Regions from separate parts of the Lysinibacillus sp. K60 genome, predicted to be linked through region 2. Evidence: predicted binding sites of a transcription regulator. Region 2 holds the regulator's gene; the other holds the start of a gene.
The links. Region 2 encodes CtsR, which represses protease genes until heat stress. Its sites were predicted from a motif close to ATGGTCAATAAAGGTCAAACA; they were not measured.
Positions count from the first base shown of each region.

Region 1: clpP (ATP-dependent Clp endopeptidase proteolytic subunit ClpP) is a predicted target of CtsR. The motif match lies at 12,686-12,706, and genes of this name have one in related genera.

Region 1 is NZ_JAASJR010000005.1:91,206-106,275, forward strand. Features, by position in the region: gene HCH28_RS12290 (ATP phosphoribosyltransferase regulatory subunit) at 1-588, shown strand, start outside; gene hisG (ATP phosphoribosyltransferase) at 581-1,225, shown strand; gene hisD (histidinol dehydrogenase) at 1,258-2,532, shown strand; gene hisB (imidazoleglycerol-phosphate dehydratase HisB) at 2,537-3,136, shown strand; gene hisH (imidazole glycerol phosphate synthase subunit HisH) at 3,133-3,765, shown strand; gene hisF (imidazole glycerol phosphate synthase subunit HisF) at 3,759-4,520, shown strand; gene hisIE (bifunctional phosphoribosyl-AMP cyclohydrolase/phosphoribosyl-ATP diphosphatase HisIE) at 4,517-5,134, shown strand; gene HCH28_RS12325 (tetratricopeptide repeat protein) at 5,225-6,748, shown strand; gene trxB (thioredoxin-disulfide reductase) at 6,909-7,853, shown strand; gene HCH28_RS12335 (NUDIX hydrolase) at 8,201-8,668, shown strand; gene rapZ (RNase adapter RapZ) at 8,678-9,571, shown strand; gene HCH28_RS12345 (gluconeogenesis factor YvcK family protein) at 9,576-10,571, shown strand; gene whiA (DNA-binding protein WhiA) at 10,637-11,584, shown strand; gene HCH28_RS12355 (HPr family phosphocarrier protein) at 11,697-11,954, shown strand; gene clpP (ATP-dependent Clp endopeptidase proteolytic subunit ClpP) at 12,009-12,599, opposite strand; tRNA gene HCH28_RS12365 (tRNA-Arg) at 12,908-12,982, shown strand; gene HCH28_RS12370 (basic amino acid ABC transporter substrate-binding protein) at 13,482-14,279, shown strand; gene HCH28_RS12375 (amino acid ABC transporter permease) at 14,366-15,070, shown strand, end outside.
Region 2 is NZ_JAASJR010000008.1:60,415-75,484, reverse strand. Features, by position in the region: gene HCH28_RS17395 (DUF4003 family protein) at 1-529, shown strand, start outside; gene HCH28_RS17390 (aldehyde dehydrogenase family protein) at 573-2,000, shown strand; gene HCH28_RS17385 (acyl-CoA thioesterase) at 2,070-2,549, shown strand; gene HCH28_RS25475 (methyl-accepting chemotaxis protein) at 2,586-3,230, opposite strand; partial or broken gene HCH28_RS25470 (protoglobin domain-containing protein) at 3,351-3,896, opposite strand; gene HCH28_RS17375 (hypothetical protein) at 4,182-4,391, shown strand; gene corA (magnesium/cobalt transporter CorA) at 4,435-5,397, opposite strand; gene HCH28_RS17365 (class I SAM-dependent methyltransferase) at 5,431-6,114, opposite strand; gene HCH28_RS17360 (DUF4870 domain-containing protein) at 6,240-6,545, shown strand; gene HCH28_RS17355 (CtsR family transcriptional regulator) at 6,812-7,282, shown strand; gene HCH28_RS17350 (UvrB/UvrC motif-containing protein) at 7,296-7,838, shown strand; gene mcsB (protein-arginine kinase McsB) at 7,835-8,944, shown strand; gene HCH28_RS17340 (ATP-dependent Clp protease ATP-binding subunit) at 8,934-11,378, shown strand; gene radA (DNA repair protein RadA) at 11,470-12,846, shown strand; gene HCH28_RS17330 (PIN/TRAM domain-containing protein) at 13,132-14,217, shown strand; gene ispD (2-C-methyl-D-erythritol 4-phosphate cytidylyltransferase) at 14,229-14,924, shown strand.

The DNA.
Region 1 (15,070 bases), on a different contig from region 2:
GGGTTTGAAGAAGCCGTAGCGTCATTTGATCTACCAAAAGCTAAATCCGATGCCCTCTTACAATTTATTGAAGAAGCCATGAATGTCAGAGATATACGAGATATTGAAAAATATGTCCGTAAAAATGATGCATTAGAATATATGCAACAACTAGCTCAACTACTTGAAATGGCTGACTTAGCTGATTATGTAGCTTTTGATTTCACACTTTCGAGTCATATGAGTTATTACACAGGTATGCTATTTGAAGTATTTGCTGTAGGAAGTGGCTTTCTATTAGGAAATGGTGGTCGTTATGATGGCTTGTTAGAAGTTTTTGGTTCCAAGGTTGGTGCTACAGGATTTAGTATTCGTGTGGATCGTTTATTAGAAACATTAAATGGACAGTCAGTGAAACGACAGGAAGCAACAGTTGTTCTTTTTGAAGAAGAACAATTTGAGGCAGCTTTACTAAAGGTTAAAAATTTACGAGCATCAGGAAAATTAGCTACTTTGCAGTTACGTAGTAGTCTAGTCGATGAGGCGGCCTTTTTAGCATACTTTACAGAAGTGGTGGTAGTTGGACAGGAGGAAGTTGGCGGTGAATGAATTAACGATTGCAATGCCCAAAGGAAGAATCTTTGAAGAGGCATATCAAATGTTGTTAGAGGCAGGTTTTAATTTACCAGAAGAAGTAGAAATGTCACGTAAATTAATGATTGAAATACCAGAGGAAAAAATTCGCTTTATTTTATCAAAGCCAATGGATGTTCCTGTCTATGTTGAACATGGTGTTGCTGATATTGGTATTGCTGGTAAGGATGTTTTGTTAGAGCAACAGCGAGAGGTGCACGAATTACTTGATTTGAAAATTAGTAATTGCTATATCGCTTCTGCAGGCCTACCAAACACCTCCATGAATGAGATTGCGCCTAGAATTGCTACGAAATATCCGAATATTGCCATGAAGTACTACAAAGGCATTGGAGAGCAAGTAGAAATCATCGAGCTCAACGGTTCTATTGAATTAGCACCAATGATTGGCTTAGCTGATCGAATTGTCGATATTGTTTCTACAGGTCGGACATTAAAAGAGAACGGCTTAGTAGAATATGAATTTATTACTGCTGTCTCTTCTCGATTAATTGCAAACCCTGTAAGTTATCGTATGAAAGGTGAGCGTATTATTGATCTCGTGAAGCGATTAAAGAAATGTGTGAATGAGCAAAAAAGTAATCATTTGTAGCTACATATGAAGGACTAAAGGGGATTCATCCTATGAAAATAACAAAGCTTGAAAAAGGCATTTCCTTAAAAAGACCACTTGAAGGAGGAAATGAGGAACAAATAAAAGTTGTACGACAAGTGCTTTCGGATGTTAAGGCACAGGGAGATGCGGCGTTACGCACCTATACTGAGCGATGGGATGGCTATGTCCCTAAAAGTTTACGTGTCTCTGAAGCAGAAATACAAGAAGCAGTAAGTGAACTCAATCCTCAACTATATAAGGACTTAGCGGAAGCAGCAGAAAATATTCGTTTTTATCATGAACAACAGATGCGTTCAGGGTATCGCCTAGAACTGGGAGATGGTTCTTGGTTAGGCCAACGGGTAACTGCTTTAGATGCAGTAGGACTATATGTTCCAGGGGGGACAGCAGCCTACCCTTCATCGGTATTGATGAATGTGATACCAGCGCAGGTTGCAGGGGTGAAACGTATTGTTATTACTTCACCAGCAGGGCCGAATGGGAAACTACCAGCAGGTGTACTGGTGGCGGCTCACCTTTTAGGGATTGATGAGATTTATAAAGTTGGTGGGGCACAAGCAATAGCTGCACTTGCCTATGGCACGGAAACAATTTCCCCAGTTGATAAAATAACAGGCCCAGGAAATATTTATGTGGCACTTGCCAAACGTGAGGTATTTGGAGAAGTGGCCATTGATATGATTGCAGGACCGAGTGAAATTGCTGTGCTGGCTGATGACACAGCCTATCCTGATGAAATTGCTGCAGACCTTTTATCACAAGCAGAGCATGATCCACTAGCTTGCGCCATTCTTGTCACAACCTCCGAGCAATTAGCCAAAAAAGTAGCTGAGGAAGTAGAGAAGCAGCTGCTGAACTTGCCGCGTCAAGAAGTAGCTCGTGCTTCCATAGAGAAATTTGGGGTAATTTATGTAGCTGAAACGTTGGCAGATGCAGTGGAAGCCATTAATTCATTAGCACCGGAGCATTTGGAAATTGTGACGGCAAATGCAGAGGCGCTAGCTGAGCAAATTAGACATGCTGGTGGTATTTTTATAGGTCGGTATAGTTCTGAGCCAGTTGGTGATTATTTTGCAGGGACCAATCATGTACTACCAACCAATAGTACGGCTCGTTTTGCAAGTGGCTTAAATGTTGATGATTTTGTGAAAAAATCAAGTATTGTTTACTATAGTGAAAAAACCTGGAGAGACAATGCACCAAAAATTGCACGTTTAGCGCGTATGGAAGGCTTAGAGGGCCATGCTCGTGCAGTGGAATCACGTGGATGGGAGAAGGAATAGGACGATGACAGAAAAGAAACGATATGCAAAGATAGAGCGTACAACGAATGAAACGCAAATTTCAGTAGCAATTGATTTAGATGGTGAAGGCAAGGCAGATATCCAAACAGGCGTTGGATTTATGGACCATATGCTTGATTTATTTATTAAGCACGGACTATTTAATGGCACAATACATGCAAATGGCGATACTTATATTGATGATCACCATACAACAGAAGACCTTGGTATTGTATTAGGACAGGCTGTTCGAGAAGCACTTGGTGATAAGAAAGGCATAAAACGCTATGGTAACGCCTTTGTACCGATGGATGATGCACTAGCTCAGGTAGTTGTCGATTGCTCGAATCGACCTCATCTAGAGTATCGTGTGCCAGCATTAAAAGAAAAAGTAGGAACGTTCGATACAGAATTAGTTCATGAATTTTTATGGAAGTTTGCCCTTGAGGCAAGGATGAATGTTCATGTAATTGTTCCTTATGGACAGAATACACATCACATTATTGAGGCAATTTTCAAAGCATTAGCACGTGCGATTGATGCCGCAGTGGAAATTGACCCGCGTGTTAAAGGCGTACCATCGACTAAGGGGCTGTTGACGTGAAAATAGGTGTCATTGATTATGGAATGGGTAATTTATTTAGTGTGGAGCAGGCTTTAAAAAGGCTAGGCTGTGAAGTTATTATAACGGCTGATGAGAAGGCGTTAGATGCAACTGACGCACTTTTATTACCTGGGGTGGGTGCATTCCCTGATGCCAGAAAACGTTTAGCTGAAACAAACTTAGACCAATATTTACAGAAGGCACAAAGAGAAAACCGTCCTCTTTTAGGAATTTGTCTAGGTATGCAATTATTATTCGAGCAAAGTGATGAGGTAACCCCAACAAAGGGGCTAGGGTTTTTCAAGGGGTGTATTAAACGCTTTAGCGGCATCCAAGACAGCCAAGCATACAGAGTACCACATATGGGTTGGAATGAACTGATTGTAACAAATCGTCCTGCATGGTTACACAATGAAGTATCAGCGAAGCATGTCTATTTTGTTCACTCCTTTTATGCAACAGATATAGGAGAATCAGAGCTTGTTGCCTATGCTGATTACTATGGCATTAAAGTACCTGGTATTGTGATGAATGGTTCTGTGACTGGCATGCAATTTCATCCTGAAAAATCAGGGGAATTAGGTGTTTATTTATTAGAGCAATGGTTGAAAGGTGTGAAGGCATGCTAACAAAACGTATTATCCCATGTCTTGATGTGAAAGAAGGTCGTGTTGTAAAAGGTATACAATTTGTTTCTATCCGAGATGCAGGAGATCCAGTGGAGCTTGCGAAGTTCTATGATGAACAAGGAGCAGATGAACTTGTATTTTTAGATATTTCTGCTTCACATGAAGGTCGAGAAACGATGGTAGATGTCGTTCGTCAAACAGCGGCTACGCTTGCCATACCCTTTACTGTTGGCGGAGGCATTCGTACGTTGGAGGACATGAAGCGTATTTTACGAGCAGGTGCTGATAAAGTTTCAGTGAATACATCCGCGTTGGAAAGACCTGCCCTTATTCAGGAAGGCTCTGATTACTTTGGCGCACAATGCATTGTTGTAGCAATCGATGCTCGCTATAGTGAGGAAGATAGCACATGGATGGTTTATACACATGGTGGACGCAACAAAACCTCTTGGTCAGCCATTGAGTGGGCCAAAGAGGCTGTACGCTTAGGAGCTGGTGAAATTTTATTAACAAGTATGAATCAAGATGGAGAAAAATCAGGCTTTGATTTAGCCTTAACCAAAGCAGTGCGTGAAGCTGTGACAGTCCCTGTGATAGCTAGTGGTGGGGCGGGACATGCCGAACATTTTTACGAAGTATTAGCACATGAGGTGGATGCAGATGCTGCACTAGCAGCCTCCATCTTCCATTATAAAGAAACAAGTGTAGCGCAAGTAAAGGAATACTTACGTGAAAAAGGAGTGGCAGTAAGATGATAGAGAACATTCAATTTGATGAGAGAGGTCTTGTTACAGCTGTAGTACAAGATGCCAATACAAAAGAGGTATTAACAGTAGCTTATATGAATAAGGAGTCATTAGCTAAAACAATTGAATCAGGGGAAACTTGGTTTTATTCTCGTTCCCGTCAAGAGCTTTGGCATAAGGGAGCAACAAGTGGCCATACACAACAAGTGATTTCAATCAAAGCGGATTGTGATCAAGATGCGTTAATAGTAGAGGTTCTACCAACAGGTCCAGCATGTCATAATGGGACAATTTCTTGCTTCACTGAGGTTATTCAGCAAAAAGAGAAGGTAGGCTCTGTGGACATCATTTCTAAACTTGCCCGTGTCATCGAAAAGCGAGAGCAGGAAATGCCAGAAGGAGCGTACACTACATATTTATTTGATAAGGGCATTGATAAAATCTGTAAAAAGGTTGGGGAAGAAGCAACAGAGGTGGTCATTGGAGCCAAAAACCGAGATGCTGAGGAAGTAAAATGGGAGGCAGCTGATTTAATATATCACCTACTCGTATTATTACAAGAACAAAAAGTAAGCATTTATGATGTTCTACATGTGTTGGAAAAACGTCACGAGGAGAAATAACAGCATATTATTGATTGTGTGGTATAATAGGAGTTACTGTGTAAAGGAACGTAGAATACGTTCCTTATTTCTTGTTTCGGAGGAAATATATTGGAAAAGAAACGTCAAAATGAGACTCAATCGAATATAGTGTCGTTCATTCCAACAGGCGACTATTATTATAAGAAATCAATACAAGCAATGAACAGTGGACAAATGAATAAAGCCTATAAATATTTACAGCGTGCGGTAGATTTAAGTCCCGACGATCCAATGATTATCTTGCAGTTAGCCATAGTAGAGTTAGAAGGTCAACGTTTTGAGGAAGCGTATGATCTACTTCGACGCGCCTATCAAATTGATCCAGATAATCCAGAAATCATATTTTACATGGCAGAAGTATCAGGGTGTGTGGGCATCATGCATGATGCTAAACGCTTTGCAGAAGAATATTTAAAGCTAGAACCTGAGGGTGCTTATGCGGATGAAGCAGCAGAAATATTAGAGTTTGTCGCTTTTGAGCAAGATGATTTTGAAGAGCTTGAAGGCTCTGGTGAGGATTTATATCGTCAGGAGCAAGCTCGTCGTTGTATGGAAAAGGGAGATTTTCCTGAAGCTATTACTATTTTAGAAGATTTAATTGAAGATCGACCAGCATTTTGGTCAGCCTATAATAATCTAGCACTCGCTTATTTTTATGTTGGAGAAGAAGAGCAAGCAAAGGCTCTCTTGCATACAGTGCTACGTGAAAATAAGGGCAATCTACATGCATTATGCAATTTAACGGTGATTGCGTATTATGAAAAAAACGAAGAGGATTTACAAGAACTGTTAAATGTTCTTATTAAAATTCAACCCTATACTTGGGAGCATCGTTATAAACTTGGTGCTACCTTAGCCTTAATCGGCCAATATGAATTAGCCTATAAATGGTTGCGCAGTATGCAAAAGAGAGGCTATGTAGGAGATGCAGGATTTTACTTTTGGCTGTCACATGCTGCTTATTTCTCAGGACATGAGGAGATTTCGAAAAGTGCATGGGATCAGCTACTAGAGTTAGACCCAGACAAAGAGGGCTTCGAACCTTGGCGCCAACAAGAAAATGAATATGGACTTGATGCATTGGAGCATGATCGTGATTTTATTGTTGAAAAATTAGAGAGTACTTATACAAGTGAGCGCATTTTTGGTTTATTTTTACTGAAAGGTACAGCGCATAAGCAAGAAATTATCGCCCATCCGAAATGGATTAATATTGAACAATTTGGCTCTTTTGAAAAATTGTTTTTGGCTTATGCACTTGGACATGAATTTGATAAGAAAAATAAAGTAGAAGCAAGCTTTTTACGATCAGTACAGGTTTCAGAAATTTTATTAGAACAGTATGGAAAGCTATCATCATTAATTGTACCGATGTTTCAAATGTGGTTTGTGCTATGTGAACAAGCGTTAATAGAAAATTATCGTTTTACAAATCCAACAGCAATTGCAGGAGCAAATGATTATTTATTCAGATCTTCGCAAATGCTTAAAGTGACAAAAAAGGAAATTGCGCAGCAATATGGAGTATCTGTATCTACTTTATCGAAGTATATTGACGAAATCTTAACGTTTTTGCCAAACAGTCATGATTAATGTGAGCAACATAGTTGAATAACTTTATACTTTCACATACGATGAACATACTAACGCTATCACCAATTTTTCCTTAATGTCATTGATCTTCTTCTATAGATGACGTTGCGTGAATTGGTTGAATGAAGATAAAAAGTATTCTGTTTAGGGGGAAGTATTTATGTCGGAAGAAAAAATTTATGATGTAGTAATTATTGGTGCAGGACCTGCTGGGATGACTGCCGCTGTCTATACATCTCGTGCAAATTTGTCAACTTTAATGATTGAACGTGGCATTCCTGGTGGACAAATGGCAAACACAGAAGAAGTAGAAAACTACCCAGGTTTTGAGACAATCTTAGGACCAGAGCTTTCTACAAAAATGTTTGAGCATGCGAAAAAATTTGGTGCTGAATATGCCTATGGTGATGTCACAGAAATCATCGATGGAGAAGAATATAAAACAATTAAATCAGGTGCAAAAGAATATAAAACACGTGCCATTATTATTACCACTGGTGCAGAGTATAAAAAAATGGGTGTGCCTGGTGAAAAAGAACTTGGTGGCCGTGGTGTCAGCTATTGTGCAGTATGTGATGGTGCATTCTTTAAACAAAAAAATCTAGTTGTCGTAGGTGGCGGAGATTCAGCTGTTGAAGAGGGTGTTTATTTAACTCGCTTTGCTGATAAAGTGACAATTGTCCACCGTCGCGATAAATTACGTGCACAAAAAATTCTACAAGATCGTGCCTTTGCCAATGAAAAAATTGATTTCATTTGGAATGCAACTGTAAAAGAAATCAATGAAGCGAATGGTAAAGTTGGCAGTGTAACACTACAATCAACTATTGATGGTACAGAATCTGAATTTGCTACAGATGGTGTCTTCGTCTATATAGGTATGCTACCTTTAACTAAACCATTTGAGTCATTAGGTATTTTAAATGAGGCTGGCTATGTTTTGACAAATGAAACGATGGAAACAAAAATCCCAGGTATCTTTGCAGCTGGAGATGTTCGTGAAAAATCACTTCGTCAAATTGTAACAGCAACTGGTGACGGTAGTATTGCCGCACAAGCTGTTCAACATTATGTAGAAGAGCTATTAGAGAAAATTAATGCCTAATATGGCTATTTTAAGGAAAAAAATACAATTTTAATGTGGTTTTAATATTGCTGTAACTTGAATGACATATAAAAGGTGTATGATTAAAAATGTAATTAGCAATCCCCCTTTTATTTTGTTTAGTAGGTTGTTTCCGCCTCCAATAGGTGGGAGCAACCTACTTTTTTTGTGTAAAAAATCAAATAATAATATCACGAAATACGTAAATTTTGCGCAAGATGAAGTGGTTATCTTTAAATAGAACTAAATTGTTAATTGTCTGCGTACAAGAGTTGTAAATGAGGACAAAACTTACAAGGTCTTGTTATAATGAAGAGTAGAATGCAAAAGTGATTAGAGGTGTGCCTATGCAAAGAATTGCAAATTTAATTGCCGTAAAAGACGGTAAAGTATTATTACTTCAGAAACCAAGACGAGGCTGGTATGTAGCTCCAGGAGGGAAAATGGAGAGTGGCGAGTCAATCTTTGAGGCTGCTATTCGAGAGTTTCAAGAAGAGACAAACGTCATACCTTTACATGTTCATTTAAAGGGTGTTTATACGATGATCATTAAAGAAAACAATGACGTAGTGGATGAATGGATGCTCTATACATTTGTTGCCAAGGATATAGATGGAGTACCATTTGAAGAAACAAGAGAAGGCAAACTTGCATGGCACCCAGTAGAGGATTTAGCACACTTGCCAATGGCTGAAGGAGATCGAACTAATTTACAATTTGCTGTTTCGCAATCTGGCATTCAGTATGGCACGTTTGACTATACAACGAATTTTGAACTACTTCATCAGAAAATACAAATTTCAAAAGAACAATAAAGGAGTTGCATGACAGTGGTGGTTGAAGGCCAACAAAGTACACATGAATTGGTTATTATTACAGGAATGTCTGGGGCTGGGAAAACAGTAGCTATTCAAAGCTTTGAGGATTTAGGGTATTACTGTATTGATAATTTACCACCTGCGTTACTTACAACTTTTTTAACCTTATTAAGAGATTCTGGTAAAAACAGTACCCGAATTGCAGCAGTAATGGATATGCGCGGAGGCGACTTTTTTGATGCTCTAATTGGCGCATTAGACCATATACTAAAAGAAGGCGATATTGTTGCTCGTATTTTATTTTTAGATGCAGATGATGCCACATTAGTCAGACGTTATAAAGAAACAAGACGTGCACATCCATTAGCAGTGAATGGTTTACCTCTAGATGGAATTAAACAGGAACGAGTACTTTTATCTGAAGTAAAGGGTCGTGCCAATTTTGTTTATAACACATCTAACATGAAACCAAAGCAATTACGTGAAAAAATCGTCAAAGAATTTGCAAGTGAGGCAGATACTATTTTTACCGTTAACATTATGTCCTTTGGCTTTAAACATGGTATGCCGATTGATGCGGACTTAGTGTTTGATGTTCGTTTTCTTAAAAACCCGTATTATGTGGAGGAGCTACGTCCAAAAACGGGTCTTCAAACAGAGGTATCTTCTTATGTGTTAGCGTTGGAAGATACGCAAATCCTTATACAAAAACTGACGGATTTATTAGACTTTATGATTCCTCTCTATCGACAAGAAGGCAAATCACAGCTTGTTATTGCTTTTGGTTGTACTGGGGGCCAGCATCGCTCCGTGACATTAGCAGAATTTTTTGGTGCATATTTTGCGGGCAAGGAAAATACGGTTATTACGCATCGTGATATTAATCGTAGAAAGGAATGAGTGAATGGGGAAAAAGCAAACAAAGCTTGTAGTAATTGGTGGTGGCACAGGGCTCTCCACGTTACTTCGCGGGCTGAAGCATCACCCATTTGATATTACTGCTATCGTAACAGTAGCAGATGATGGTGGATCTTCAGGTCGTTTACGTGATGATTACGATATCCCACCGCCTGGTGATGTACGCAATGTGATTGCAGCATTATCAGATATTGAGCCCCTTGTAGAGCAAATGTTTCAATACCGTTTTTCGGCATCTGAAGATTTACGAGGTCACTCCTTAGGGAATTTAATGCTTACAGCCCTTACTGATATTACAGGTGATTTCAATCATGCTATCAGTGAGATGGGAAAGGTTTTAAAAGTTCATGGTCGAGTTATTCCAGCTGCAAATAAAAAAATCACCTTACATGCTGTGCTTGAGGACGGTTCAATTATCGAGGGAGAATCAAAAATCCCGACAGCGACAAAACGCATTAATCGCGTTTTTTTAGTACCTGAAAATGTGCAACCGTTACCAGAAGCTATTCGTGCAATACTTCGTGCAGACTATATTTTAATAGGACCAGGAAGCTTATATACCAGTATTATTCCGAATTTGCTTGTTAAGGAAATAGGTGAAGCAGTTGTTAAGGCTAAAGGAAGAAAAATATATGTTTGTAATTTAATGACACAAAAGGGTGAAACCATTTCTTATACAGCAGGCGATCATGTAACAGCCATACATAGGCATGTTGGCCATGATTTTATCGATTCCATTTTAGTAAATGATGAAGAACTCCCTAACCCTGTAAAAGAACTGTATAAAGAAGAAAGAGCGGAACCAGTAACATTTGATGTGGCAAAGCTTGAAAGTATGGGATTAGAAGTTATCAAACGAGACATTGCTACAATTCGACCAGATGGAACGGTTCGACATAATGCTACAAATGTTGCAGAATGGCTGGTAGATTATGCTGATATTTACCATCAAAAAGTAAGAGGACCAATAATAGAAACATAATGGCTTTATTGTATATGGTAAGATGAACATATACATAGAAATCATGATTGAAAGGGGGGCGTGATATGTCTTTTGCTTCTGAAACAAAAAAAGAATTGACACAAATAGAAGCGGACAATCATTGTATGAAAGCAGAAGTTTCTGCCCTAATTCGTATGAATGGTTCATTATCCTTTGCAAATAAACAACTAAGCTTAGACGTGCAAACCGAAAACGCTGCAATTGCCAGAAGACTATATACGATTATGAAAAAATTGTATCCGTACAATGTGGAATTACTTGTTCGTAAGAAGATGCGATTGAAAAAAAATAACGTGTATATATGCCGTGTAAGAGAAGGGGCACGTGAGCTATTAATTGATTTAGAAATCATCTCAGACGACTTTCAATTTAACCATACTATCTCAAGAAAGCTCATTCAAAAGAGTGGCCAAAAAAGAGCTTATTTAAGAGGAGCCTTTTTAGCAGGAGGTTCCGTCAATAATCCAGAAACATCGGCTTATCATTTAGAGGTTTATTCTTTATATAAAGAACATGGTGAGGCATTAATGGATTTAATGAATGAATTTGAACTCAATGCCAAAACAATTGAACGTAAAAAGGGCTTTGTGACTTACTTAAAGGAAGCGGAAAAAATTTCAGATTTCCTTAATATTGTTGGCGCGCATCAGGCTATGATGAAATTTGAAGATGTTCGGATTTTGCGAGATATGCGTAATAGTGTCAACCGTATTGTGAACTGTGAAACTGCCAATTTAAATAAAACCATTGGAGCAGCATTACGGCAGGTTGAGAATATTCGATTTATTGAAAATTCAATTGGTCTTGATCAACTACCAGAGAAGCTTCGTGAAATAGCACGTCTCCGTGTTGAATACCAAGATGTGACATTAAAAGAGCTTGGTGAAATGGTATCTAGTGGAACGGTTAGTAAATCAGGTGTTAACCATCGATTGAGAAAAATTGATGAGATTGCGGATGCATTAAGGCGTGGTGAAAAAATAGGTGGTTAAGTTATCATACTTTTCAGGTATGAATGTCATGCTAATCGCTTATTGTTCTTTTGCCAGTAAGTAAGGTAAGATAAAACTAACAGACGAACGGTAGTGAAGGGGAGTTTTGAGAATGATTGAGAGAAGAGTCCAGGTTAAATTAAAATTAGGACTACAAGCTAGACAAGCAGCACTATTTGTGCAGGAAGCAAATCGTTTTAGTGCTGATATCTTTCTAGAAAAAGATGAGAAAAAAGTAAATGCCAAATCCATTATGGGTGTTATGAGCTTAGCAGTTGCTAAAGGTACCGAAGTGACTTTAAGCAGTGAAGGTAACGATGCTGAGCAAGCGGTTACAGCATTAGCAACAATTATTGAAAATGAAGATTAACACTCATTAAATACAAAAGGCATCACAGAGCAATTCTGTGATGCCTTTTATTTTTTATTTATTATCGCTACGGTGCATGATATGATCGATTAAACCGTATTCTTTTGCACGTTCAGCAGTCATGAAGTTATCGCGATCTGTGTCTCTTGCAATGACTTCAAGTGGTTGACCAGTGCGTTCAGATAAAATGCCATTTAATTTCTCGCGTAAGAATAGAATACGTTTAGCAGCAATTTCAATTTCTGTCGCTTGACCTTGTGCACCACCTAATGGTTGGTGAATCATGACTTCAGCATTTGGTAAGGCAAAACGTTTACCAGGTTCTCCAGCTGCAAGTAGGAAAGCACCCATTGATGCAGCCATACCAATACAAATTGTTTGGACCTGTGGTTTAATGATTTGCATTGTGTCATAGATAGCCATACCAGCCGTAATGGATCCACCAGGTGAGTTAATATAAAGAGAGATATCTTTATCTGGATCTTCTGCCTGTAGGAAAAGAAGCTGAGCGACAATGGAGTTAGCAACATTGTCATCAATAGCACTTCCTAAAAGGATAATACGGTCTTTAAGTAGACGTGAATAAATGTCATATGCACGCTCACCACGACTAGTTTGTTCAATAACTGTAGGAATTAAATTCATGTTAAATCCTCCTTAAAAAGCTAAATTCGAATACCTTTGCTGAAAATTTTCCTTTGTATTTCAGCTGTATCCTTATCATACACATTATAGTCAGGGAAGGTCAAATATTAACCCTGCTAAAGTGAAATTAAAAAAATAAAATGTTTTTGCATTCTATGGTTGAATTATATAGGATAGGCTTGTATAATGATTAAGGTTATAAGGTTTAAAGTACAGGTCACTATTTTGCAGGTATGCTTCAAAAATGAGGGTTATCTACATCATGCTTTTCGTAAGCCTAGAGTGAGTACTTTTTTTTTGTGTCTTTTGCCCTCGTGGTGTAATGGATAACACGTAAGATTCCGGTTCTTGCACTGGGGGTTCGATTCCCTCCGAGGGCGCCATTTTACTGATTAATTGATATACTGTTATAGCTCATCTCCTAATAAGTAGTTTAGCAGCCTGCTTACTGGAGATCGAGAGGAAGAATAAAGGGAATACTGTCCTAGTTGGCATTATTCCCCTATTTATTCCTTTCAAACCTTCAAAAAAGCAACAACTCCAAATTATTTTTTAGTGAACATACTGTACGTGAGACTAGAAATAGTCGAAAAAAAGAATCCTATCTGAGGGGATTCTTTTTTTTTTGCCTAAATTTATCGAAATTTGGCATGGTTCTCATTGTATATATATTAGTTTTAGGTTGATTTTCTTGTTATTTATACATATTTTTTCAAATTATATGAATTTAATATAAATTTATATGAAAAAATATTTAATTTTATGCGAAAAGTTGTTGTCTAAATACTATAATGTTAATATAATTGACCTAATAGTCTAACATTTCCGAATTGCGAAAAATAATGCGTAATTCGGAAAATTATCGAACTAGGGGGAAATACAATGAAAAAAACAGGTTGGATGTTACTGATGATAATTGCAGCATTAACATTAGCACTTGCAGGATGTGGTACAAAAGATGATGCATCTTCAGGAAGCTCTTCTTCAGAAGATGGTGGAGATGGCAAAAAAGTTTATAAAGTAGGTACTGAGGCTACTTTTGCACCATTTGAATCTGTTGACGATTCAGGGAAAATTGTAGGGATTGATGTCGATATTTTACAAGCTATTGCAGATGAGATGGACTTTGAGGTTGAGTGGAATAATATTGGATGGGAGCCAGTGTTCCAAACAATTAAAAACGGTGAAACAGATATCGGTGCTTCTGGAATCACAATTACGGAAGAGCGTAAAGAATCATTTGATTTTACAGAACCGTATTATGAGTCTCAGTTATTAATTGTTGTGAAAGAAGATTCAAAAATTAAATCTCTTGATGAATTAAAAGATAAAAAAGTATCTGTACAAATTAATGCTACTGGTCATATGGCGGCGAAAAAGCTACAAGGGGAAGCAAGTACAAATATTATGGCTTTTGAAAGTCAGCCAATCGCTATTCAAGAAATGTTAAATGGGAATGTTGACGCAGCTATCGGAGATAACGCAGTAGTTTATGAATATATCAAAGCTCACCCAGATCAAAAACTAAAAGTAATTGAAGATGATGCATTCGAAAAAGAATACTATGGCTTCATGGTTCAAAAAGGAAATAAAGAATTGCTAGATAAATTAAACGAAGGTCTTAAAAAAGTTAAAGAAAACGGTAAATTAAAAGAAATTACAGGCATTGATTTTCAATAAAAATGAATGAAATGATGCTATTAACATAGTAACTGTGCTAACGGCTCATTTATTAATCGTAATTTAAAGGGGAATGGGGTTTTCGGATGGACATCTTTGACTTACGCTGGGACATTGTCTGGAACTACCGAGATATGTTTATACGAGGTATTGGCGTAACACTTATTTTGACACTTAGTGGTTATTTTGGCGGTATTCTATTAGGGCTATTTTTAGGCCTTGGAAAATTATCGAGTAAGAAATGGATTTATTGGCCATCTAAACTATATATCGATTTATTCCGTGGAACACCGATGCTTGTACAAATCTTGTTAATTCACTTAGCAGTTATTCCAACAATTTTTGGTCATTCTTTAGGTTATATGGTATCAGGGATTACAGCGCTTATTTTAAACTGTGCTGCTTATAATGCGGAAATTTTCCGTGCAGGGATTCAAAGTATTGCAAAAGGGCAAATGGAGGCTGCTCGTTCTCTTGGATTAACGCATAACCAAGCAATGCGTAAGGTCATTTTGCCTCAAGCTTTTAGACGTATGATTCCGCCATTGGGGAATGAATTTATTGCATTATTAAAAGATTCTTCACTCGTAACTGTAATTGCAGCACCAGATATTTTATATGCTAGTAAGGTCGTAGCTGGTGCAAGCTTCCGCTTCTGGGAACCGTATATCGTTGCAGCATTATTATATTTAGTGTTGACATATGGTGTAACGAAGATTGTAGCATTTATCGAGAAACGATTTAGCAATAGTTACGTCCCTCGTAAAGCTAAGGTAGAAGGGCGGGAAGCA
Region 2 (15,070 bases):
TGAGGATATTCCTTATGCCATATTATTAAGCAGTCCATCTGATGATGTTGAATTACGCGCGGATACCATGAATCGATACTATAAAGAACTAAGAACTTATAATTTTAATGCTGGCAATGAGCTCCAATGGCTTTCACAGGTATTAACATTTTTATCATCCAAATTTGATGGTCAGCTAGTACCAGATGTTGTGACACTTCGTGATGGGCTCAAAAAGCAAAACGTTAAAGTCAAGGCTATGCATTATCCTTTACTTGGCTTTTTAGCCATACTTAATCTGAATAAAGCACAACTTCAAGGGTTGATTGATTTATACCATGAATTAAAAGACATGAAGTTATTAAAATGGCATCGTGAATTTGTGCTCTTTATGGCTGTACAAATTGCTATTTATGATATGGCAAAGGTACAAAAGTCTTTGTCCATGACCATTATGTCTTCTATTGAGCTATTAATCCAAGCACAGCAAGCAGCAATGATCGCAGCGGTTAGTGCAGCTGCCATTGCATCTAGCTCAAGTTCTTCGTGATAGAATAAAGAAGAACATGATTATTTGGAGGTGCATTTGAAGGATGAAGGAAACAAAACTTTGGATTAATGGTCAGTGGATTGATGCAGAGGAAAGCTATGAGCTAGCTTCTCCATATAGCGGTGAGGTTATTGCTCATGTAGCTAAAGCATCTATTCAAGATGTAGAGAAAGCTATCGAAGGTGCGCAGCAGGCATTCCAATCGTTTAAAAAGACAACAGCCTACGAACGTGCCGAAATATTATATAAAGTCGTTGATATAATGCGACAAAGAAAAGAAGAACTAGCAGAGATTTTAGCCTTAGAGGCTGGAAAACCTATTGTTGCAGGTTTAGCTGAAATTGACCGTACAATCGCAACCTATCAATTTGCGGCTGAGGGAGCTAAACAGTCAAAAGGTGAGACTGTTCCAATGGATGCAGCCCCTGGAGCAGGAGATCGAATAGGCTGGACAAAAAGAGAACCTTTAGGTGTAATATCAGCCATTACGCCTTTTAATTTTCCATTCAATTTAGTGGCACATAAGTTAGGTCCAGCATTTGCAGTAGGCAATACAGTTGTATTAAAGCCAGCAACACAAACGCCACTAAGTGCTATCGTTATGGCTGAGATTTTCCGAGAGGCCGGATTACCGGATGGGGCATTACAAATTGTGACAGGAAGTGGAGGCGAGCTAAGTGATACACTTGTCACACATCCATACGTCAAAAAAGTAACCTTTACAGGAAGTGGTAAAGTTGGCTTGAAAATTAAAGAAAAAGTAGGCTTACGTAAAGTAACTTTAGAGCTAGGTTCTAATGCAGCAGTAATTGTCGAACCATCTACGCCAATAAATAAAATTATTGGTCGTTGTGTAAGCGGTGCTTTTAACTTTGCTGGACAAGTATGCATTTCGTTACAACGTATATATGTGCATTCTTCCATTATTGATGAATTTACTAAAGCATTTGTTGCAGAAACAGAAAGGCTTATAGTAGGAGATCCATTAGAGAAGACTACAGATGTTAGTGCCATGATAAACCCAAATGAGGTGGAACGCATCAGGGAATGGATTGAGGAGGCACAAGAGCAGGGGGCTACGATTGCAACTGGAGGCGTATTTACTGAACGTACTTTAACGCCAACAGTTATGACGAATGTGTCAGCTGATATGAAAATTGTTTGTCAGGAAACATTCGCACCAATCGTCTCAATTGTTTCATATGAAACATTAGACGACGCAATTCGACTTGTAAATGAGTCGGACCTTGGCCTAAATGCAGGTATTTACACGAATATATTGTCAGATGCTTTATATGCAGCAGATGAATTACAGGCTGGTGCTGTCATTATAAATGATATTCCGACATTCCGAGTAGATAACATGCCATATGGTGGAGTAAAGATGAGTGGTTATGGACGTGAAGGAATTAAGTGGGCTATAGAAGAAATGACTGATATGAAATTTATTTCGATGAAAAAATCGTTCTAAATTTGCATCAGCTCTTTTTCTGCGATACGATGACGAAAGAACAACATGAGAAGGGAAGTTGCAAGAATTATGCCAAACAACGCTGTACCCATGAGCCAATCACGTACGGTTCAATCGCGTCTCGTATTACCCCCAGACACAAATAATCACAATTCTATTTTCGGTGGAAGAGTGTTAGCTTATATTGATGAAATCGCTGCTATTACAGCAATGAAACATGCTAAAGGCCTTGTAGTGACAGCTTCTATTGACTCGGTTGATTTTTTATCCGCTGCACATGTAGGAGATATTCTTGAAATTGAGAGTATTGTTTCGTCTACAGGACGTTCTTCAATGGAGGTTTATGTTCGCGTTGTTTCTCGCAATATTGAGACTGGCGAGGAAAAATTAACGACAGAATCATTTGTCACGATGGTTGCAGTAAATGAGGAAGGGAAACCCGTACCAGTTCCCTCAATCTATCCTGAAACAGATGAAGAGAAGCGTTTATTTGAAACTGGGCCAGCAAGACGAGAGCACCGTAAACAAAAACGTGCATTGCCGCATTAAGGAAAAAGGGAACTCTAAATGAGTTCCCTTTTTATTTTACATATTTAGTTCATTGACAACATTAATGAGCGAGTCGGAAGAAGAAGAGACTAGCGTAGCGCCCTGCGATAATTCAGTGATTAAATTAGAAATGGCTGAAATATCTCTAGATGTATTTACGTATTGCTGCTGAATGCCAGAAACTGCATCAGCAATATCATTAAATGACTTGGATAAGCTTTCTTGTGTATTGACACTATGTTGAATTTTTTGATCAACATTAATAACTGAATTAGCCATAGTCGTAATATTACTTTCTGTGTCCTTAATAAGATGGGAAACATTTTGGACGGCATTTTTTGTTTCCTCAGCAAGTTTACGAACTTCCTCAGCCACCACTGCAAAACCTTTCCCATGTTCTCCAGCTCGAGCAGCTTCAATAGAAGCATTTAATGCTAATAAATTGGTTTGATCAGCAATGCCTGTAACTAGCCCAACGATTTCAGAAATTTTTTGAGAAGAGGTACGTAGTTGGTTCATCGTTACTTCAAGACCATTGACACTTTGCAAAATAACTTGGATTAAATCATTTTGTTCTTTCAATTGCTGTTGGCCTCGTCTTGATTTTTCTTGTGTATCTGCTACGAAACTCAATCCTTGCTTGGTTGCTACAGCAATATCATCTGTTTGTGAGGAAATCACTAATAGTGATGCGGCTGTTTCTTCACTAATGGCATTAAGCTCCTCTGCAGTACTTTGGATCGTCGTTACAAGGGAATTTTTTGTTGCATCTGCTGCTGAGCGAATACGTTCTTCCTCTTTTTCATATGCCTCAATCACGAGTTGTTGCTCAAAATTAATGATTTTACAAAAAGCGTTTATAGCACGAATAGCATCTGTTTTGGAAATATCTACCTCGTTCACAAAGTTTGCAAAAGTAGTAGTGAGTGACTGGAATGAGGCAATATACCACTTTGATTGCAAGCCAATTCGAACGTGAGTCTCAGCAATGGCTTTTCGTTCAGCAATATAGGCATCATTAATATGACTTTCAAAAATGTCACTTAAATGTTTATGTAACGTAATTTTTAAACGATCAATATGTGATGTTTTATTAATAATATCAAGTAAATCTTGGCTCAAACTAATGGCTGCATAAAATTTCTCCACCATTTCAGGAATTAAGTCTTTAGCTAAAGGCTGTAGTTGCTTAATGATAGCTAAATCCTCAAGAGTTAAATTTAAAAGTTGTAATTGTTTTTGAAGGTTGGGGTGGTTCAATACATCTAATTGTACACTGCTCTTAAAATTTTCAGGTGTTAATGTAATTGCGTAGCTAGCACTACTATTTTTTGAAAACCAACTCATTATTATTTGCTCCATTCTTAATATCCATAATAAATTGTAAGTAAATAAGCACTTTTGAAATTTGTTAGGTTTGTAAATTTAATAAATAAATGGTATTAAATCTATTTTACTATTATTTGCTGAATATTTGGTTAAAAAATTGGTTATTTCTTTATTTTTTTTACTTTATTGTTAGTCCAAATGGTGAAGCAATGTAAATTTGAATTTAAAATAGGAAACCTGTAAAATACGAACTGTTTAGCAATATAAAAATCGTACGAAAATAAAAATGGAAGGAGGGGTGGTATGGAGAAAAAACGTTTTAAATTTGTTATTCCTGTTATGGTGATTGTTGCCATTGGCTCTGTTTATATGCTACGAAACTATCATGCTGAGGTACCAGATATTGAGCAATTATTAATTACAATATGTGCAGCTTTGGGATCAGGGGTATTAGCGTACTTTTTATTTCCACAGCAAGGTGATAATAAGATTGATGACAGAGGACCATATTAATAGATTAAAAAACTGCTCGTTTTTATTAAAACGAGCAGTCTTTTTATGGTTTAAACAGTTTAAACCAGCCTTTATGTTTAAAGACGGCCAACATAAAGATAACGATAATTATCATAATCCCGAGTACAATAAAATAGCTGTATTGCCCATGTAGCTCAGGCATGTTATCGAAATTCATCCCATACACACCAGCAATGAAAGTAAGTGGTATAAAGATAGTTGATACAATTGTTAAAGTCATCATAATACCGTTCATTCGGCTAGAACTCATAGCCATATAACTATCTCGCATATCTGCTGTAAGCTCTCGATTAGATTCAACCATCTCTGTTAGCTTAAGTAGATGGTCGTAGATATCTCCAAAATAAGCTCTCTCCGATTTTTTTAGTGAGAAACGGTAAGAATTAAGAATGCGATATAAAAGGTCACGCATTGGTAAAATAGTACGTCTTAAGTCAAGCAAGTCACTACGGAACTCGAAGACAATTTTCATGGCATTTACATTACTTTGGTATGTAAGTTCACCTTCTAAAGCATTTAGATGATCTTCAATTTTGTAAACGAGTGGAAAATAACTATCAACAATTTTATCAATGGTTTGATACGTTAGGTATACAGTACCTCGCTCCCAATTCTTCGGTTGGTTTTCCAGCATTTTTTGCACCTTCTCTATCTCAGGGACAGGATTTTTATGGAAGGTTATGATGAATTTATTGGAGGCAAAAATATTAACCTCCTCCGCAGCTAACGTCTCTTCGTTTACTCGATGAATGACAAAGAAATGAAAATCATCATAGAAATCGAGCTTAGGACGCTGCAACCTCATTAAGCAATCTTCAATAGCAAGAGGGTGAAAGTGGAAAAATGTATCCAACAATAATTCTTCCTCCGCTGTAGGACAATTAAAATCAACCCAATACCATTCAAATTCTTGCTGATGTATCTCTTCTAATGGAAAATCCTTTAACAATTGTTGCTGCTTTGTAATGCCGATGGTGCTTATCACGGTTTTCACCTCAAATTATTTACTACAAAATAGTTAGCGATCCTCTTTAAAGCATACCCAACCACCGAACAAAGTAGTGGCAAAAAATCTAGAAGGTTTAGTAAAGCCCGCACTTTGTAAAAGTGTTAAAATTTCCTCTTCACTCATAAAAGAAAGGGAACGAATGGATTTTTCCATCTCTGCTACTTCGGATAAAGAAAGTCTAGTATGCTGTAGCCAATAAGAACGCCATAAATCAAATTGTAGTTCTGTTTCTAAAGATCCTAGCTGACCATATTTTGAAACAAGGACAAACGGTGCTCCAGGTTTCAAATATCTTGCTATTGCTTTTATTGTTTCTAGCTTTTCTTTATAATCGTGAATAAAATGCAAGACGAGAACACAACTTGCTGCATCATACTGAGTAGAGGACAGCGAAGCATCTAGTATTGTAGCCTGATGGAATGACATATTATTTGGTAGAGTGAGCAAACGCTCTTTAGCTATAGTAAGCATGGATTCTGATGGATCAATGCCAGTAAATGACCAGTGAGGTCTTCCTTCTGCAAGCTGTATAATTTCATTGCCACTCCCTGCTCCCACGACTAACATGTTAGCATTTTCTGATAGCCTAGAATGATAAAAAGTTTGTATTAAACGTAGCATGGTATCATAACTAGGCAATGTACGGCGAATACCCTTTTCATATTCATTTGCTAATGTGTTGTTAAATTCCAACGCTCCTCACAGCCTTTCAAAAAAATTTTAAAAAATCCTTCTTAATGTGAAACTATTGCGGGTATAGTTCCGTAAATAGTAGTACATAAAACATAGAATAAAGTTCAAAGAAAGGGTTGATATATATGGAGTCTAAATGGTCTAAAGTAATCATACACGCAAGTGCATTTTTTGCGCCATGGTTAGTGCCCATTATTTTCTTTTTAATTAGTTCGGATGAGGAAATAAAGGCAATTTCTATTCAAGCACTGCTATTCCAAATTGTCATGGGTGTTTTAATTGCTATCTCTGTTGTTTTAAGCTTTGTCCTTATTGGCTTACCATTTTTAATCATTTTCGGCATTATGCTATTTGTGGTACCGATTATCGGTATCGTAAAAGCATTGTCTGATGAACCTTGGCGTTATCCAATTGTTGGTCGCTGGGTATAATTTTCATAGACGCAAGTATATGCTAGTTGCATATGCTTGCGTTTTTTCTATGACGAATAAGGGTACATTAGGTGTATGAGGAAATTATTAAACCGTAAACAAATGATCGAAAAGTGCCTTTTTCGTTTATTAAAAAGCCATTTTCAAGACTTTCCACTTTTCTATGGGCGAAATCATTGCAATTTTTTTCAAGCGTTTTGTATAATATACTCAAAGAAAGTCAAAGATAGTCAAAGTCAGTGAAGCAAGCGAGGTGTATTCCTAAAATGCGTAATATATCAGACATCATAGAGGGTTACTTAAAGCAAGTACTTGAATTAGGTGGGGAAGGGCATATTGAAATTAAACGTAGTGAAATTGCTGATAAATTTCAATGTGTACCATCACAAATAAATTATGTTATTAATACAAGATTTACTGCCGAGCGGGGTTACCTTGTTGAGAGCAAACGTGGTGGTGGTGGATACATTCGAATTTTACGTGTCCGCGCGAATTCACAGATTGATTTGATCGACGATGTTCTCAGGCAAATTGAAGGTGGGGCATCACAAACGATGGCAGAAGATTTGGTTTATCGACTCATTGATGAGCAGGTAATTTCCAAGCGAGAAGCGAAATTAATGTTAGCAGCAATTGATCGCTCCACGATCGACTTGCATCTCCCATTAAGAGATGTCATTCGATCAAAAATATTGCGAGCAATGCTGACAACAATAAAATATGAACAACAAAAATAGTGAGGTGATGGAAATGATATGCGAACATTGTAAACAACGTAATGCGACAGTTACAGTAACACAAGTTCAAAGTGGGCAAAAAGTAGAGCATCATTATTGTGACGTCTGCGCCTCACAATTCCATCCATTTCATGCAGAGTTTAAACAAGAGCCAGTATCTATTCAACAGTTATTGTCTAACTGGTTTGGCTCTCCTACATGGCAAAAGGTGGGGGAAAAACAACAGGTACAACCACAGCAGCAAACATGCCCACAATGTGGATTTTCGTATAAGCAATTTTTAAAAGAAGGAAAATTCGGGTGCCCAAGCTGTTATGACACATTTGGAGATCATTTGCCAAAGCTTTTTAATCGTATTCAGGCAGGTCCACAACACATTGGTAAAATGCCTGGTGCTCGCAGTAATGTGTATGTTATTAAAAAGCAAATAGAGGATATCCGCAAGCGTATGAAATCCGCCGTAGATGAAGAAAAGTTTGAAGAAGCGGCGAAGCTACGTGATGAAGTCAAAGAGCTAGAGAAGCATCTACAATTTGAAGGTGGTGATGTGACATGATGATTGAATCATTTTTAGAGCGTGCGACACCAACATGGATGCATATCAAAGATGATTACTCAGATATCGTCATTAGTACACGGATCCGCCTTGCACGAAATTTAGATGGCTATCGTTTTCCATTAGCATTTTCAGAAAATGAGGCACTGCAAGTGGAACAGGCCGTTACACATGCAATCAGCGATAGCCCAACGCTTCAAAATGATTATGCTTATTTTGCTATAAAGGATTTAACCCCTTTACAGCGTCAAATTCTTGTAGAAAAGCATTTGATTAGCCCGCAACTGGCTAAAAAAGAGCAAGTGGGCTCTATACTACTCTCTGAAGATGAATCCGTTAGCATTATGGTGAATGAAGAGGATCATTTACGCATTCAATGTATGACAGCAAGTTTTCAACTTCAAAGTGCCTATGAACAAGCAAATAAGATTGATCGTATCCTAGAGAAAGTATTACCATATGCTTTTCGAGATACTTTTGGTTATTTAACAAGCTGTCCAACGAATATTGGTACGGGGCTACGAGCATCCGTCATGATGCATTTACCCGCTCTTACATTAACTGGGCAAATGAATCAAATTATAAATGCCATGACACGCTTAGGAATGACTGTAAGAGGTATATATGGTGAAGGAAGCGAAAATTTAGGGAATGTTTATCAAGTCTCTAACCAAATTACACTTGGGAAGACAGAGGAAGATATATTAGCAGATATACAAAGTGTCGCTGAAAAGATTATTCAAAAAGAGCGACATGCAAGAGGTAAATTAATGGAAAAGGCAGAGCTTGCGCTAGAAGATCGCGTATATCGAGCTTTAGGCACACTTACACATGCAAGGATTTTAACAAGTGAGGAAGCTGCTACTTGCCTATCTAATGTTCGTTTAGGAGTAGATTTACAATTGATTGATGGTATACAAGCAACGACCTTAAATGAATGTGTTGTTAGTATGCAACCAGGTTTTTTACAGCACTATGCAGGTGAGGCATTACCACCTGCTGAACGGGATCGTGTACGAGCGGAGATGCTTCGTGAGACATTATCCCAAGAACATGCGAATAAGCCTATAAATGGGGAAAAAGGAGAGGATTTATATGATGTTTAATCGTTTTACACAACGCGCGCAAAAAGTATTACAGCTTGCTCAGGAAGAGGCTATTCGTTGGAAGCACGAATCTATCGGTACAGAGCATATTCTATTAGGGCTTATACGTGAAGGCGGCGGTATTGCTGCGAAAGCGTTAGAAGCCATTGATATTAGTCCTCAAACGATTGAAGCTGGCATTGAAGAATTAGTTGGTAAGGGCAAAGAAGATGTCGGTCCAATCGTTCATTATACGCCAAGAGCTAAAAAAGTAATTGAATTATCTGTTGATGAGTCACGTAAATTGGGTCACTCCTATATCGGTACAGAGCATTTATTATTGGCGCTTATACGTGAGGGTGAGGGCGTGGCAGCTCGCGTTTTAAACAATGCGGGAGTCGGCTTAAATAAAGCTCGCCAGCAAGTATTATTGCTATTAGGTAATAATGATAATGCACAATCTGGCCAACAAGCAGCTCAAGCTGCCAATACACCAACATTAGATAGCCTAGCACGTGATTTAACACAAATTGCACGTGAAGGTACATTAGACCCTGTCATTGGCCGAAGCAAGGAAATTACACGAGTTATTGAGGTTTTATCGCGTCGTACGAAAAATAACCCTGTATTGATTGGTGAGCCAGGTGTTGGTAAAACAGCGATTGCTGAAGGATTGGCACAGCAAATTATTAATAATGAAGTTCCAGAAATCCTTCGTGACAAACGTGTAATGACCTTAGATATGGGGACAGTTGTTGCAGGTACAAAATATCGTGGAGAATTTGAAGATCGTTTGAAAAAAGTGATGGATGAAATTCGCCAAGCAGGCAACATCATTTTATTTATTGACGAATTGCATACATTAATTGGCGCGGGTGGTGCTGAAGGTGCGATTGATGCATCAAATATCTTAAAACCATCTTTAGCACGTGGTGAACTTCAATGTATTGGTGCCACAACACTTGATGAGTACCGCAAGTACATTGAAAAGGATGCAGCCTTAGAGCGTCGTTTCCAACCAATCCAAGTGGATGAGCCGACAGTGGAAGAGGCTATTCTAATTATTCAAGGCTTACGCGATCGTTATGAAGCGCATCACCGTGTGAAAATTACAGATGAAGCGATTGAAGCAGCGGCCAAAATGAGTGATAGATATATTTCTGACCGATTCTTACCAGATAAAGCGATTGACTTAATCGATGAAGCGGGTTCTAAAGTACGCTTACGCTCATTCGCAGTGCCACCAAACTTAAAGGCGCTTGAGGATAAGCTTGAAAATGTTCGTTCTGAAAAAAATGCAGCCGTATCAGGTCAAGAATTTGAAAAGGCAGCAGCACTAAGAGATACAGAGCAAAAGCTGAAGGATGAAATTGAAGTTACCCGAAAAAATTGGAAAGAAGAGCAAGGTAAAGCCGAATCTAAAGTAACTGTGGATGATGTAGCAGCAGTTGTCTCAATGTGGACAGGAATTCCAGTAGCTAAAATTGCTTCTGAAGAATCTTCCAAGTTATTACAGCTCGAAGAAGAGTTACACAAACGTGTAGTAGGGCAAGGAGAAGCGGTAGAAGCAATTTCTCGTGCAATACGTCGTGCAAGAGCAGGCCTAAAGGATCCAAAACGACCAATTGGTTCATTTATCTTCTTAGGACCTACAGGCGTTGGTAAAACAGAGCTTGCAAGAGCACTTGCTGAAGTAATGTTTGGCGATGAGGATGCGATGATTCGTGTTGATATGTCCGAGTATATGGAGAAACATTCGACTTCTCGTCTAGTAGGTTCACCTCCAGGCTATGTAGGCTTCGATGATGGTGGCCAACTGACAGAGAAAGTTCGTCGTAAGCCATATTCAGTCGTTTTATTAGATGAAATTGAAAAGGCACACCCTGATGTATTCAATATTCTATTACAAGTGCTTGAAGATGGTCGTTTAACAGACTCTAAGGGACGTGTAGTAGACTTCCGCAATACAGTGGTCATTATGACTTCAAACGTTGGTGCGGATGCATTAAAATACCAAAAGAGCCTTGGTTTCAATGTAGGCGGTGCAGAGTCTAAGCATAAAGACATGAAGGGTACGATGTTAGAAGAATTGAAAAAAGCATTCCGTCCAGAATTCTTAAACCGTATCGATGAAATGATTGTCTTCCACGCATTAGAAAAAGAGCACTTAAAAGAAATCATTGCGATGATGGGCAATGCTTTAACAAAACGCTTGAAAGAGCAAGATATTTCGTTAGAGTTGACTGATGCAGCACTTGAGAAAATTGCTGAAGAAGGCTATGACCCTCAATATGGTGCTCGTCCACTACGTCGTGCATTACAAAAACAAGTAGAGGATCGATTATCGGAAGAATTACTAAAGGGTAATGTAGAAAAGGGTAATCAGGTTATCATTGATTACGTAAACGATGAGTTTGTTGTAAAGAAAAAAGAGGGAGTATCCATCTCTAAATAATTTCAAGGAAAGACAGTGAGGCTTTAAGTGCCAAGCTGTCTTTTTTTCTGTACAATTAAGGATAAGAACAAATATTCGAGGTGAAAGCAATTTGGCAAAGAAAAAAACGAAATTTGTATGTTCAGGCTGTGGCTATGAGTCTGCTAAATGGATGGGAAGATGCCCTGGGTGTGGTGAATGGAATAAAATGGTGGAAGAAGTAGAGATGGTTGCAAAAGGTCCACGAGGAGCATTTCAACATTCTGCTACAGTCACACAAAAGGCAATCCCGATTATCCAAGTGGAAGCTACTGAAGAATCGCGTGTAGCAACAGAAATGGGCGAACTCAATCGTGTATTAGGCGGGGGCATTGTACCTGGTTCTCTAGTATTGATCGGGGGCGATCCTGGAATAGGGAAATCAACATTACTATTACAGGTTTCCGCATTACTATCGAATAAAGGGCATCGCGTACTTTATATTTCTGGAGAGGAATCTATTCGTCAAACGAAATTACGAGCAGAGCGTTTAGGAGTGATTTCTCAAGAGCTTTACATATACTCCGAAACAAACCTAGAGTTTTTAAACCAAACCATTGATGAAGTACAGCCTAAATTTGTTATTGTCGATTCCATACAAACGGTCTTTCATCCAGAAGTAACAAGCGCCCCTGGTAGTGTCTCACAGGTTCGTGAATGTACAGCTGAGCTGATGCGAATCGCTAAAACCAAAGGCATTGCTATTTTTCTAGTAGGGCATGTAACAAAAGAGGGACAAATTGCTGGGCCACGTATTTTAGAGCATATGGTGGATACTGTACTGTACTTTGAAGGGGAAAGACATCATAATCATCGTATTTTACGAAGCCAAAAAAACCGCTTCGGATCTACAAATGAAATTGCTATATTTGAAATGCTTCAAGGAGGGTTAAAGGAAGTTCTAAACCCTTCGGAGTTATTTTTACAGGAGCGTTCACAAGGTGCGGCGGGGTCAACTATTGTAGCATCAATGGAGGGGACAAGGCCAATCCTTGTTGAAATTCAATCCTTAGTTACACCTACAAGCTTTAACTATCCTAAACGTATGGCCACAGGTGTCGATCAAAACCGAGTACAATTGCTAATGGCTGTACTAGAAAAGCGTATGGGTCTCATGCTACAAGCTCAGGATGCATATATTAAAGTTGCTGGTGGTGTCAAGCTGGATGAGCCAGCAATAGATTTAGCAGTGTTGACAAGCATTGTATCTAGTTTTAAGGATCAGGCAGTGCGTGCAACGGATTGTTTTATTGGTGAGGTCGGACTAACAGGTGAGGTCCGTCGGGTATCACGTATAGAACAGCGGGTCATTGAAGCGGCGAAGCTTGGATTTAAAAGAGCCTTCATTCCTTCTTCCAATATTGGTGGTTGGGATTTTCCGCAGGGAATTGAAATTGTTGGTGTAGAAACGATAAAAGATGCACTAAATGCATGCTTTAGAGAGTTATAAAGGAAAATGTGCATGTTGGATATTAATCTGACATGCATTTTCCTTCAATTTTTGATGCGAATATCGGAAACTCAAATAAAAGAATAATCGTCCTAAATAATAGCTGATGAATGAATAAAGGATTGTCATCTAGTACGAACAAAAATAGAAATTTGTGAAATTTTGTCTAACTAACTTATCCTTGTTACACAACATCAAAAATAATGAGAATTTGACTGAGCTCATGAAAGATTTTCTGCCATAAACTATGTATAATCTTAACTAACAATTAGGAGGTGACAGCTTGTGAAAAAATTTGTTCAAATTGCGTTTTTACTGATTGGAGGAGCATTGGGCCTTGTTTTCTTACCGCCATTATACGAATTGCTTCATTTATCATCTAATCCTTGGCTAGATAATCCTTATGTATCAGTAGCTCTAGGCGCACTTTTACTGTTTACACTATCTTTTGCATTTTCCGATTACTTTGTAAGGCTCATTAGCTGGATGGAAGAAGTTCTGTTTAAGGTTCCTATCGGAGATTTATTATTTGGTACGTTTGGTTTAATAATTGGGTTGATTGTCGCTTACTTTTTAGGCTTTGCCATTGATAGTGTAAAATTCCCTGTTATCACAGAAGTACTCCCTATCATCCTGTCATTTGTATTAGGGTATTTAGGGTTCCGACTAGGTTTTAGAAAAAGAGATGAGCTCATACAGCTTTTTACATTACGTAGTACCAATACGAAGAAAAAAGCTGCTGAAGGTGCTGAAGCTCAGGAGGTTCGTGGAAGCTACAAACTGCTAGATACAAGTGTAATTATCGATGGTCGTATTGCTGATATTTCTGAAACAGGCTTCATTGAAGGTATATTAGTTGTACCTCAATTTGTGCTCACAGAGCTTCAGCATATAGCTGATTCTTCTGATACCTTAAAGCGTACAAGAGGTCGGCGTGGTTTAGATATTTTAAAAAAATTACAAGATGAGCGTAAGACAAAAGTTGAAATTACGGACGAGGATTTTGAAGATGTACAAGAGGTAGATTTAAAGCTTGTCCGTCTTGCAAAAAAAATGGGCAACGATACATGCATCGTTACGAATGATTTTAACCTGAATAAAGTCTGTGAGCTCCATCATGTAAAAGTCTTAAATATCAATGATTTAGCGAATGCAGTGAAACCTGTAGTCATACCAGGTGAAGATATGCAGGTTGTGGTTATAAAGGATGGTAAAGAGCATAACCAAGGAGTTGCCTATTTAGATGATGGTACGATGATTGTGGTTGAAGGTGGTCGTAGTTATATCGGACAGGCAATTACAGTTACAGTTACTAGTGTGCTGCAAACATCGGCAGGTCGTATGATATTTGCTAAGCCGAAGGACGATTAGGATGTGGGAAAATGCAATATGAAGTGGTTCTACCTGCTGCTGGAAGTGGTAAGCGTATGGGAGCAGGGCAAAATAAATTATTTTTAAAGCTTTTAGAGAAACCTATTCTGGTACACACACTAGAAGTGTTTCAACAAGATCCCGCTTGCACAGGTATTTGGCTCGCTGTAAAACCAGAAGAACGTGGATTTGTTCAAAAAATGCTAGAGGACTATAGGATTACCAAAGTGAAGGGTTTACCTGATGGGGGTGCTGAGCGACAGCATTCGGTCCATTCGTGCATGAAAGAGATGCAACAGGTAGATATTGTGCTTGTCCATGACGCAGCACGCCCGTTTATTACGCATGATATCATTGCAAAGCTTGTACAGAACGCGCATAATCACGGTGCAGCAATAGCAGGGGTTCGTGCGAAAGATACGATGAAAAAAGTATCACAGAATGGCATTATAGAGGAAACAGTTGATCGAGAAAGCCTTTGGATGGTGCAAACTCCACAAGCATTTCGTTTTGAATTAATTATGGAAGCGGAGGACGTAGCTGAAAAGGTAGGTTTTCTTGGGACAGATGAGGCAATGCTAATGGAGCGTCTCGGACATCAGGTACACATCGTAGAAAGTAGTTATGAAAATGTAAAAATGACAACACAAGAAGACTTAGTATTTGGTGAGGCAATCTTGCGTAAGCGTGGATCATACAATCATTAAGAAATATTATTTATAGAGGCTATTCATTCGTAGTTTTTTGAGGATGGATAGTCTTTTTTATTTGTTTTGGTTGGGGAAAATTGTATGGTCAGAATGCCTTATTGCTTCGTAATCTGTTCATCTATATATGTATGATAATAATGACA